DNA from 2 places in the Phyllobacterium sp. SYP-B3895 genome. Region 2 is predicted to be linked to the other one. Evidence: predicted binding sites of a transcription regulator. Region 2 holds the regulator's gene; the other holds the start of a gene.
What was found. The regulator LexA, encoded in region 2, represses DNA repair genes until DNA is damaged. The targets are predictions, from matches to a motif close to TGTTCNNNNTGTGTTCNG.

Region 1 (6,041 bases), 230 kb from region 2:
TGCTGGCCGGCATACTCCAGTTCCTTGGTCTTCGACAGGCCCTTCGGATAGAAGGTGCCGCGCCAGGGTTCGAAGATCCATCCGCCGATGCCGGTGCGCACGGTGCCGCTGTCGGTCATTTATTCTCCTCCGCTATGCGAATACGAAAAACCCGCCACGGCAGTGGCGGGTTTTGATCACTCGGCGGCGGCCTGCGCCTTATGGCCGGGACGCCGGTTCAGAAGTTCCTTGAGGAAATGACCGGTATAGGAGCGATCGACCTCGATAATGTCCTCGGGACGTCCGACCGCAACGATCTCGCCGCCGCCGTCGCCGCCATGCGGCCCAAGATCGATTACCCAGTCCGCAGTCTTGATCACTTCGAGGTTGTGCTCGATGACAACCACCGTATTGCCCTGGTCGACCAGTTCGTGCAGCACTTCGAGGAGCTTCGCCACGTCGTGGAAGTGCAGCCCCGTCGTCGGCTCGTCGAGGATGTAGAGCGTGCGGCCGGTAGCCTTGCGCGACAGTTCCTTGGCGAGCTTGATGCGTTGCGCCTCGCCGCCGGAAAGCGTGTTGGCTTGCTGTCCCACATGAATATAACCGAGGCCGACCTTGGCCAGGGTTTGCAACTTGTCGCGAACGGCCGGAACGGCGGCGAAGAACTCCGCGCCTTCCTCGACCGTCATATCGAGCACGTCGGCAATCGACTTGCCCTTGAACAATACTTCGAGCGTTTCGCGATTGTAGCGCTTGCCGTGACAGACGTCGCAGGTGACATACACATCGGGAAGGAAGTGCATTTCGATCTTGATGACGCCATCGCCCTGGCAGGCTTCGCAGCGCCCGCCCTTGACGTTGAAGGAAAAGCGGCCGGGCTGGTAACCGCGAGCTTTCGCCTCGGGAAGCCCGGCAAACCAGTCGCGGATCGGCGTGAACGCACCGGTATAGGTCGCCGGATTTGAGCGCGGCGTGCGACCGATGGGAGACTGGTCGATATCGATCACCTTGTCGAGATATTCGAGCCCGTCGATGCGATCGTGCTCCGCCGGATGCTCCCGCGAACCCATGATGCGCCGCGACGCAGCCTTGAACAGTGTTTCGATGAGGAAGGTCGACTTGCCGCCGCCCGACACGCCCGTCACCGCCGTGAAGGTGCCGAGCGGGATTTCCGCCGAAACATTCTTGAGATTGTTGCCGCGTGCGCCAACGACCTTGATGCGCTTCTTGTTGAACTTGCGCCGCTCTGATGGCACGGCTACTTCGATCGCGCCGGAAAGGTATTTGCCGGTCAGCGATTTCGGGCTCGCCATGATGTCGGCGGGCGTTCCCTGGGCGATGATTTCGCCGCCATGGATGCCAGCCGCCGGTCCAATGTCGACGACATAGTCAGCCGTCAGGATCGCATCTTCATCATGTTCGACGACGATCACCGTGTTGCCGAGATCCCGCAAATGACGCAGCGTCTTCAATAGTTGCTCGTTGTCGCGCTGGTGCAAGCCAATGGACGGCTCATCGAGGACGTAAAGCACGCCCGTCAGGCCGGAGCCGATTTGCGAGGCGAGCCGGATACGCTGGCTCTCGCCGCCCGACAAGGTGCCGGAATTGCGCGACAGCGCGAGATAATCAAGGCCGACATCGTTCAGAAAACGCAGGCGCTCGCGGATCTCCTTGAGAATGCGCGCGGCAATCTCCGTCTGCTTGTCATTGAACGTCTTGTCGATGTCACGGAACCAGGCGTCGGCATGGCGGATGGACTTCTCGGTGACCTCGCCGATGTGCAATCCGCCGATCTTGACGGCCAGTGCCTCCGGCTTCAATCGGTAGCCGTTGCAGGCCGGGCATGGCGTGCCGGACATGAAGCGTTCGATTTCCTCACGCGACCAGGCGGAATCCGTTTCCTTCCAGCGACGCTCGAGGTTTGGAATGACGCCCTCGAAAGGCTTGGTGGTGCGGTATGACCGCAGACCGTCATCATAGACGAACTGGACTTCGCGGTTGCCGGTGCCATAGAGGATGGCTTTTTGAGCCTCTTCGCTCAAATCGCTCCAACGGTCGCCAAGCTTGAAGCCATAGGCCGCGCCAAGCGCGTCCAGCGTCTGGTTGTAGTAGGGCGAACTCGACTTCGACCACGGGGCGATGGCTCCGTTCTTGAGGGTCACATTCTCATCAGGCACGATCATGGTCGGATCGATGGCCTTTTGCGTGCCAAGTCCATCGCAGGTCGGGCAGGCGCCGAATGGATTGTTGAACGAGAACAGCCGCGGCTCAATCTCGGGAATGGTAAATCCCGAGACCGGGCACGCAAATTTTTCCGAGAACATGAGCCGTTCATGGGTCTCGTTCTTCGACTTGTTGGCGGATTCACTCGCCGTCTCGTCAGCCGGTAACGGTTTGTCGGCAAATTCCGCAATCGCGATGCCGTCGGCGAGTTTCAGGCAGGTCTCGAGACTGTCGGCAAGGCGCGCCGACATGTCCGGGCGCACGATGATACGATCGACTACAACGTCGATATCGTGCTTGTACTTCTTGTCGAGGGCAGGGACATCGGCGATTTCATAGAAGATGCCGTCCACCTTGACGCGCTGGAAGCCGCGTTTCTGCAGGTCCGCCAGTTCCTTGCGGTACTCACCCTTACGGCCGCGGACGATCGGCGCGAGAATGAAAAGGCGCGTGCCTTCCTCAAGCGCCAGAACGCGATCGACCATCTGGCTGACCGTCTGGCTTTCAATCGGAAGCCCCGTTGCCGGCGAATAGGGAATACCGACGCGCGCAAACAGCAGGCGCAGATAATCATAGATTTCCGTAACCGTGCCGACCGTGGAACGCGGATTGCGGCTGGTTGTCTTCTGCTCGATCGAGATTGCCGGCGACAGGCCATCGATCTGGTCGACGTCCGGCTTCTGCATCATTTCAAGGAATTGCCGCGCATAGGCCGACAGGCTCTCGACATAGCGACGCTGTCCCTCCGCATAGATCGTGTCGAAGGCGAGCGACGACTTCCCCGATCCAGACAGCCCCGTCATGACAATCAGCTTGTCGCGCGGCAGATCGAGGTCAATATTCTTCAAGTTGTGTTCGCGAGCACCGCGAATGGAAATATACTTCTGATCGCTCATGAGTCTTGCCTTTGAGGCACGCCGTTTGGAAGGAGGGATTGCTCTCAGGCGAGAGACTTTCCCTTATTTAGAAAGTCTTTGGCGATTTGCGAGATCAAACCCGGTCGGAATCACCATACCCATGTTGACATTGCTTGGGCAAGTGATAGAACAAAAATAGAACAAAGGGCAAGAGACTTGCCGATCTTCGCAAAGCGCTTCGCGATGAAAGTGTATTGCCGGCATCCTGGCGACAGGTTGCACAACAATCATATGCCAAACCTCCTGACAGATTTGGCAGGAGCCTGTCAGCTGGGTGGCGAAGCGGGAAATGCGCGGGCTGTATATTGTGGATAGCGGTAATGAATTGCCCGCCGTCCATGCGCGTTCTGTATGATGGCCGAAATTTTTAGAACAGGGTTGATGGAGTTCATATCATGGCAGGCAGTGTCAACAAGGTCATTCTGGTAGGCAATCTTGGCGCTGACCCGGAAGTGCGGCGGCTCGGTTCGGGCGATCCTGTCGTCAATCTGCGCATCGCCACCTCGGAAAGCTGGCGCGACAAGAACAGCGGCGAGCGCAAGGAAAAGACCGAATGGCACAGCGTCGTTATCTTCAACGACAATCTTGCCAAGGTCGCCGAGCAGTATTTGAAGAAGGGCATGAAGGTCTATCTCGAAGGCGCCCTGCAGACACGCAAATGGCAGGACCAGACCGGCAATGACCGCTACTCGACCGAGGTCGTGCTGCAGAAGTTCCGCGGCGAACTCCAGATGCTGGATTCGCGCGGCGAGGGCGGTGGCCGGTCCTTCGACAACAATTCGGCGCGCGGGCAGGTTTCCGACAATGACTATGGCTCCGACTTCGGGCGTTCCAACGCCTCGTCGTCGAGCAGTTCCTCCAGTTCCGGCGGGAATTTCTCGCGCGATCTCGACGACGAAATCCCGTTCTGAGAACGGGTCGCCCATAGCACCGGGGAACCAAAGTTCAGAACAGGTCCTCAACGATAGTGCAGACTGCAATCGACTGAGCTTTTTTCCCTATCTTTGGCCGCTTAGGCTTGTTCCCTTTGGCCCCGAAAGTGACATTCGCTGCTTCGAGGCCCGTTGCGCATAAAAAAAGAGGCTCGGTATTGATCCGAGCCTCGTGCCATTACGGGGAAATGTGCACGGACAAATTCTGCAATGATTTCCAGCAGATAGAAATAGATCAGGCGCTCGGTAAATCGAACTACGACCAAGGGCCCGGGAGTGACCGACCTTAGTCCCAACCGATGCCGCCGGCCGTGGGCCCGTCGTATCACTGACAAGTTGCAATGCTAGGTTGCTTTGAGCCTCCTGGAAAGCTCTGAGGTGTGGCGGCATGGCGACAGTATTGGCTTTCCATGCGTGATATAGATTGTTCGATGTAGTTGGGATTAGCGCAACATTCGGGGGCGTCGCAGTTTTCCCGATTTCGTTTGAATGTTGCCGGTACACCCTGGGGGACCTCATGGCTGTTCGAACGCTTCTTTTTTCTTCAGTCGCAACGATTATAACGACATCGGCGGCCTATGCAGCCGATGCGGTTGTCGTCGCTGAACCCGAACCTGTCGAATATGTGCGCGTATGCGATGCCTACGGCAAGGGTTTCTTCTATCTTCCAGGCACTGAGACCTGCCTGAAGGTGAACGGCTATCTGCGCGTTGATGTCGCCGGCGGCGATGATCCCTATACCGGCGGCCACATCGGGGGAGACGATGACACCTGGTATGCGCGCACGCGCGCCGAAATCCGTTTCGACGCCCGTTCCGAAACCGAGCTTGGCACGCTCCGTTCCTTTGCCGATACCCGCTTCCAATTTACCAACGGCAGTGACGGCGGCGCCTCGCTGCACCAGGGCTATATTGAACTCGGCGGCTTCCAGATCGGCGTGAATGACGTCCTTTTCGGCTCCTGGCTGGGCTATGCGGGCGAGGCGATCATTCAGGATGACGTCATCCAATATGGCTCAGACAGCCTTTCCAGCAATCAGGTCAGCTATACGTTCAAGGGAGGAAATGGTTTCTCCGCAATTGTCGCTGCCGAGCAGGGCGAGGAATTCAACGGCTACGATTACGTTATCGACGATTACATGCCGCATGTGCTCGCCGGCGTGAAGCTCCAGCAAGGCTGGGGCCAGATCGGCGCCGTCGTTGGCTATGATTCCGTGCAGGATGATGTCGGCGTAAAGGCTCGCCTGGACGTCAGCCTTACCGACTCCATATCCGCATGGATCATGGCGGGATATCAATCCGACTACGATTCGGATTCCTTCAACACGAACCAGAACCGCAATTGGTACGGTCTGTGGGAGGGAGATTGGGCCGGGTGGGGCGGGTTCGCCGTAAAAGTCACCGAGAAGGCGACCATCAACGGCCAGGCGGCCTATGAAGAGCAGGGCACCTGGGCTCTCGCCCTCAACGTCAACTACGAACTTGTGCCCGGCTTCATCATCAGGCCTGAAATCGACTACACCAAGTTTGGCGGGGCCCGCAAGGAACAGGCGGAGAGCGAGTTCGGCGACGATGACGCGATCGGCGGTATTGTCCGCTTCCAGCGTAACTTCTAGATACGCCTACGGAAAGTTACCGTAACGTACTTTTTTTAGCCGATCCAACGTGTAGGTTGTAGCTTACGTGCATGTGCTTGCACGCTTGGGGCCCGAACTTTCTGCATGTGGGAGGAGGCCGTTATGGCCGAAAAGATGAACCCCGCGGTGGTTGACCATCTGCCGTCGTTTATTCCTGTGCCTGGACACAGCGACTGGCTCTTCAACGCCGTCGTTGTCTTTCTGCTCATCGTGGTGCTGGTCGTCGGCAACCTCTATTTTCAGCTTCACGCTGTGCCGGAGCGCATGGCGCACCGCACGAGCAAGGTACAGATCGAAATCGTCGCCGTACTGGCGTTGATTTCACTGTTTACCCACAATCACATTTACTGGATC
Region 2 (6,041 bases):
GTGCGGGCACCGCCAATGTGGAGGTAGCCGGTAGGGGATGGGGCAAAACGTGTAACGACAGGGGACGACATGGGAGCTCCAGGGACGCGTCGCGCTATCAGACGAACGTCCAATCGAATTGATCTGGCGTTCATGTAGCATAGCACCGCTGAGGTGCAAGCGTATTGGTGCTTGGGGGCAAATGGAGGAGCCGCAGACCAGATCAAAAATCGATGAGCGGCTATTCTTTTTCAGTGCTCACGACACTGGTAACGCCGTTGCGACCTATCCAGGGACAGAAACGGGCGTTCTGGGGCGGGGGACTGAACTCTCTGCGGGTAAGCGACTTATGGCGATTGCCATGGCGGCGACGAGGCGCGCCTTCGTCGCAGCGCCGACGCTTTTTAGCCAGGAAATCGAGCGCGGCACCCTGTTCCTGTTTCTCCCGGTGTGTTGCGGCATCGGCGCCATCATCTATTTCGGCGCATCGGCGGAGCCGAGGCTGAGCGCCATTTTGTTCGGGCTGACCCTGCTTGTCGGGCTGATGCAGCTCGCACACGCTCGTCCGAGGACCAGACTGGCGCTCGCCTTTGCGGTTGCCGTTGTCGCGGGAATGGTCGCCGGCAAGCTCGAAACCATGCGTGCGGACACGAGGATGCTGGGGTCGGAGATTACCACCCGTTTGACCGGGCGCGTCGTGACCATGGCCCGAGACGCAAGAGGCGGGTGGCGCGTCACCCTCGACATCGTCGCAAGCGAGCGGCCGACACTCCGCTATTCGCCGCAACGGGTTGTCGTGTCGGCGCGATCCGTGCCGGCCGGAACGATAATCGGCACAGGACTGCAGGGCCTCGTCCACCTGCGGCCGCAGCAAGGTCCGGTACGGCCCGGCAATTACGATTTTGCATTCAATAATTACTATAAGGGCATAGGCGCAAATGGTTTTTTCCTTGGCAAACCTCAACTCGCCGCCGCAGTGCCAGCCGACGAGGCGCATACTTCTCAAGCCTGGCAAACGGTCGCCAATATCCGCCAACAACTTACCCAGCGCGTGCTTTCCCGTATCAAGGGGGAACCCGGCGATATTGCAGCTTCGCTGATCACCGGCCAGCGCGACGGCATCAGCGAGGCGACCAACGACGCAATGCGACTGAGCGGGCTTTCGCATATTCTTTCGATTTCCGGATTTCACATGGCGCTGGTCGCCGGCATCATCGTCGGCTCGCTGCGCGCGAGCATGGCCCTCTTCCCCGGCTTTGCAGCCCGCTTTCCGATGAAAAAACTGGCGGCATTCGTCGCCCTTGCCGGTTCCGGTTTCTATCTCCTGCTCTCTGGCGCTGACGTAGCGGCACAGCGCAGTTTTGTGATGCTGGCGGTGATGCTCATTGCCATGATGGCCGATCGCGCGGCAATCTCCATGCGCAATCTCGCCATCGGCGCTTTGATCACGATAGCGCTGCTTCCGCATGAAATTCTCGGACCGAGTTTCCAGATGTCATATTCGGCGACGGGCGCGCTCATTGCATATTACGGATGGAGATCGCGCCGGAAGAACAGGTCAAACCGGACGAAAGGCGAGGGATTGCTTCTGCGTTTGCCGATGATGGCGGCAAGCCATGTCGGCGCCATCGCCATGACTTCGTTGGTTGCCGGGACGGCGAGCTCGATCTTCGCCGCCTACCATTTCAACAACACAGCGCCGCTTGGGCTTGTGGGCAACGCGCTGGCGCTGCCCGTTGTCTCGATCTTTGTGATGCCGTTTGCGGTGCTTGCTGTTCTTGCGATGCCATTTGATCTCGATTGGCTGCCGTTTGCGGTCATGGAACGCGGCATCGAATGGGTCATTGCGATCGCGAAGATGGTCAGCGCGCATTCGCCAAGCGGCAATTTCGGATCAATGCCGCAAACGAGCCTGCTTTTGATGACCGCGGGACTGGTCCTGCTCATGTTGCTGACAACACGGCTGCGGCTCGTCGGATTCGCCGTGATGGCCCTGGCGATAGCACCGCTCCTCTCGGCACGTCCGCCGGATATCGTGATTGCCGAAGAGGGCAAACTCGTTGCCTTAAGTGCCCCTGATGACGCACTGACAGTGAACCGCGCGACCGCAAGCCGGTTCACCCTCGATAACTGGCAGCAGGGGTACGGCGCAAGTCAAGTGCTCACGCCGGCAAAGAATGGTGCACCGCCGACCGACGGGCAGTTTGAGTGCGCCGACGGCGTGTGCCTCGCACGAGAAACCGGCGGCCTCATCGTCGCCTATACGGATGATCCGACCAAAAAATCAACGGCTTGTGCCGAGGGCGATATCGTCGTCCTTGCCTTCACCGGTCCCGCTGCAACCTGCGACTCGGGGGACGTTCTTGTAATTACCGCGCAGGAGTTGGCGTTACGCGGCTCCGCAGAAATAAGGCTCGGTGAAAGCAATGCCGATCCACCGTCCGGACTTGGTGCGGCTGCACTTGCTGAAGAACAACTGCGGGCACGCCTACAGTCTGCGCAAATTATCTACGCCGTGGGCTCCCCGCAGCGCCCATGGAACGCCTATCGGGTCTTTTCCCGCACGGCCCGCAATCTTGCGGAGCAAAAACTGCAACGGCGTGCTGCAAAGACCAAGCCACCGGCAGACGATCAGGAAGACCCGATACATCAGTAACGGCGGATCAAACCGACCAGCTTGCCCTGCACGCGCACCCGATCCGGCCCGAATATGCGCGTCTCATAGGCCGGATTGGCGGCCTCGAGAGCAATCGACGCCCCTTTGCGCCGAAAGCGCTTCAAGGTTGCCTCTTCGTCATCGACGAGCGCAACCACGATTTCACCGGGATTGGCGGTGTCGCCGCGTCGGATGACGACTGTATCGCCGTCGAAGATGCCCGCCTCGATCATGGAATCGCCCTTGACCTCCAGCGCGTAGTGCTCGCCGCTGCCGATCATGTCTGGCGGCAGGCCGATCATATGCGTCTGGTTCTGGATGGCGGATATTGGCACACCGGCCGCGATCCGGCCCATGACGGGTATGTTGATGATCGTCGGCGCGCCGTCGTCATCCGAAGCGCGCGGCTGCGGGCGGGGCGGGGTGACATTGCGGCCGAGGCTGCCCTCGATCACGCTTGGCGAAAATTTCTTTTGCGCATTGAGGCCAGGCGCAATCGAATCCGGCAAGCGCAGAACTTCCAGTGCCCGCGCGCGGTTAGCAAGCCGGCGAATGAACCCACGTTCCTCGAGCGCTGTTATCAGCCGATGTATGCCTGATTTGGACGCAAGGTCCAATGCATCCTTCATCTCGTCAAAGGATGGAGGGATGCCGGTTTCCTTCAGGCGCTCATGGATAAAGAGCAGAAGTTCGTGTTGTTTACGCGTGAGCATCGGCGATCCTTCGAAACGGAATCGGAAAAACAAAACCAGAACAAACACTATCTGTTCCAGTTGTGTTCCACAAGTATTAATATGTCGTGTAGAAGGAGTGCGCCGATATCGAAATCGCGGAAATGACTCATTGCCGGTACCACAGCGACGCAAATGATGACGATGTGTCAGTACTTACCGACGACGTTGAAGAAGACACCGCGGTCGTTGAGCGTCAGGTCGCGCAGATCGTCGGAGAAATTGCCGAAATTGTAGCCGACACCGACCTTGAAGTTCTCGCCGACGTGGCGATAAACGGCGGTGAGCACACCAAGATCCGTCGTATCCGCTTCGGCCATATACATGACGCGCCCTTCAAGCAAGGCGTCCCATTTCTTGACGATATGAAAATCGGTTCGAACAATGCCGAGATGCGCTGAGGAAGTCTGCCAATCGGAGAATTCGTCGAGATCATCCTGAAGCCGCTCGCGCACTTCGCCGTAGCGGAAGCCGTATTTCGCGCCGACTGAGAGCCATGGAACGAGATCGTAGGTGAAATCGGCGGAAAGAATGTTGCTGCGCTGTGCCGGCCCATATTCGTCGCCGGTCACCGCGCTGACCTGATCCTCGCCCGGAAGATCGTAAAGCCAGGTATATTTGAAAAGGGCGTTCAGCCGGTCGTTCGTGACCGGACGATAGGCATAACCGAGCGAGGCTTCGACATAGTCGCCATCCCTGAACGAACCATCACCGTTCGAGTCCGAGAGAACTGAATCGATATTGGCGAGCAGCCGCCAGTTGTCGTTCGTTTTCCAGCTGAATCCCGTGGCGAAGAGGTAGGTGTTGAGATCGCGGGTATCATCGTCGGAATCTTCGAAACGAGTCTCACCGCGAATGCGCGCGGCAATGCGATCCTCATCCTTGTAGCCGACCGACAGGGAGATCGCCTTGCGGTCGAAATCGGAACGTTCGAGATTTGTGGAGGGATCGATCGTATCGTCTTCGACTGTGCCGATCTCGAGCCCGCCATCGACCGTCCATTTGGCATCGGGCGTATAGACGACACCGTAGGTTTGGGCGAGCGAATTGCGCCTTCCGAACAGGTCATAATTGTTTTCAGCATAGGTCGACCAATAATCGTCGAGCTTGCGCCGCGCACCGATGACGATCGCGCCGTAATCAGTCCCATCGAGATCGTAGGTACGGTCGAGGTCAAAGGCACGGTCGGGGTCGAGGCGGTAGCCGAGATAGTAACTATCCTCCGCTGTCGGCTCATAGGTGACGGCGGCGAGGGCGCCGAGCCGGATGTTCTTCAGCGTCACATTGCCGGTGTTTTTGACGGTGAAGCTATAGGTGATGGTCGAGCCGACCGTATTGCCGGATGGCGGTCCAGTCTTCTTTTCCAGCACCAGCCCCGGCGCGGCCACAATCGGCGTCGTCACGGCGCCGTCGCTGCTGATATCGCTGCCTGACGGCAGCGTACCGGTGACGGTGGCAGCATTGTCGACCTTGCCGGCATCGATGTCGGCCTGCTTCAGCGTATAGAGTGCGGTAAAAGTCTTGTCGTCGAAAGCCCCGGGGGCAAGCTCGGCAATGGGATCGCCGCTGACCAAGGCATCGACAAGCTTGTCGGTGAGCCGGATATTCTTCAGCGTCACATTGCCGGTGTTCTTGACGGTGAAGCTATAGGCGATGGTGGAACCGGCGGTTGTGCCGGATGGCGATGCGACCTTCTTCTCCAGCACCAGCCCCGGCGCTGCCGTGATCGGCGTCGTCACGCCCCCGTCGCTGCTGATGTCGCCGCCCGACGGCAGCGTGGCGGTGACGGTGGCGGCATTGTCGACCTTGCCGGCATCGATATCGGCCTGTTTCAGCGTATAGAGCGCGGTGAAGGTCTTGTCGTCGAAGGTCGGCTTGGTGATTGTCACGTTGCCGGTATTGGTGACTTTATAGCTATAGCTCACCTTGTCGCCGACCGCCTTGAAAGGGTCGCCGGTTGTGATCGACTTTTCGAGCTTTAGCGCCGGAGCCTGTGTGGCTGCCGTCGTTACGACCACTTCGTTTGATTTGACGACGCCGTCGGTTGCCTGCGCCTTATTTGTGACGCTGCCAGTATCGAGATCGGCCTGAAGGACGCTGTAGTCGGCGGTGCAAGTCAATATTCCGCCGGGCGCAAGCCTGCCGTCGGCCACGCTCCCCTTCACCGTCAGCGGGCTGGGCAGACTCGGACAGGTGACATTACCGATCTTGTTGTCGCTGATGCTGATCGGCTTGGTGATCGTCAAATTGCCGGTATTGGTGACCTTATAGCTATAGCTCACCTTGTCGCCGACCGCCTTGAAAGGGTCGCCGGTCGTGATTGTCTTTTCGAGCTTCAGCGCAGAAGCCTGCGTGGCCGTGGCCGTCGCGAACACTTCGGGCGACTTGGTGGCGCCGTCGGTAGCCTGCGCTTTATTGGTGACGCTGCCAGTATCGAGATCTATCTGGGTTACGCTGTAGTCGGCGGCACAGGTCAGTATATCGCCGGGCTTGAGTGCGGCGTCGGTCGGGGCGGAGCAGGCGAATTTTCCGATCTTGTTGTCGCTGATGCTGATCGGCTTGGTGATCGTCACATTGCCGGTATTTGTGACCTTGTAACTATAGCCCACCTTGTCGCCGACCGCCTTGAAAGGGTCGCCGGTCGTGATTGTCTTTTCAAGTTTCAGCGCGGGAGC

Region 1: the regulator LexA is predicted to act here: its motif matches at 3,245-3,262, upstream of uvrA (excinuclease ABC subunit UvrA).

The regions. Positions count from the first base shown of each region.
Region 1 covers NZ_WJIG01000002.1:27,244-33,284, forward strand. The annotation lists gene GF108_RS06620 (DUF72 domain-containing protein) at 1-119, opposite strand, end outside; gene uvrA (excinuclease ABC subunit UvrA) at 177-3,098, opposite strand; gene GF108_RS06630 (single-stranded DNA-binding protein) at 3,515-4,030, shown strand; gene GF108_RS06635 (porin) at 4,569-5,666, shown strand; gene GF108_RS06640 (hypothetical protein) at 5,790-6,041, shown strand, end outside.
Region 2 covers NZ_WJIG01000002.1:259,110-265,150, reverse strand. The annotation lists gene gltX (glutamate--tRNA ligase) at 1-71, opposite strand, end outside; gene GF108_RS07685 (ComEC/Rec2 family competence protein) at 341-2,635, shown strand; gene lexA (transcriptional repressor LexA) at 2,629-3,348, opposite strand; gene GF108_RS07675 (hypothetical protein) at 3,516-6,041, opposite strand, start outside.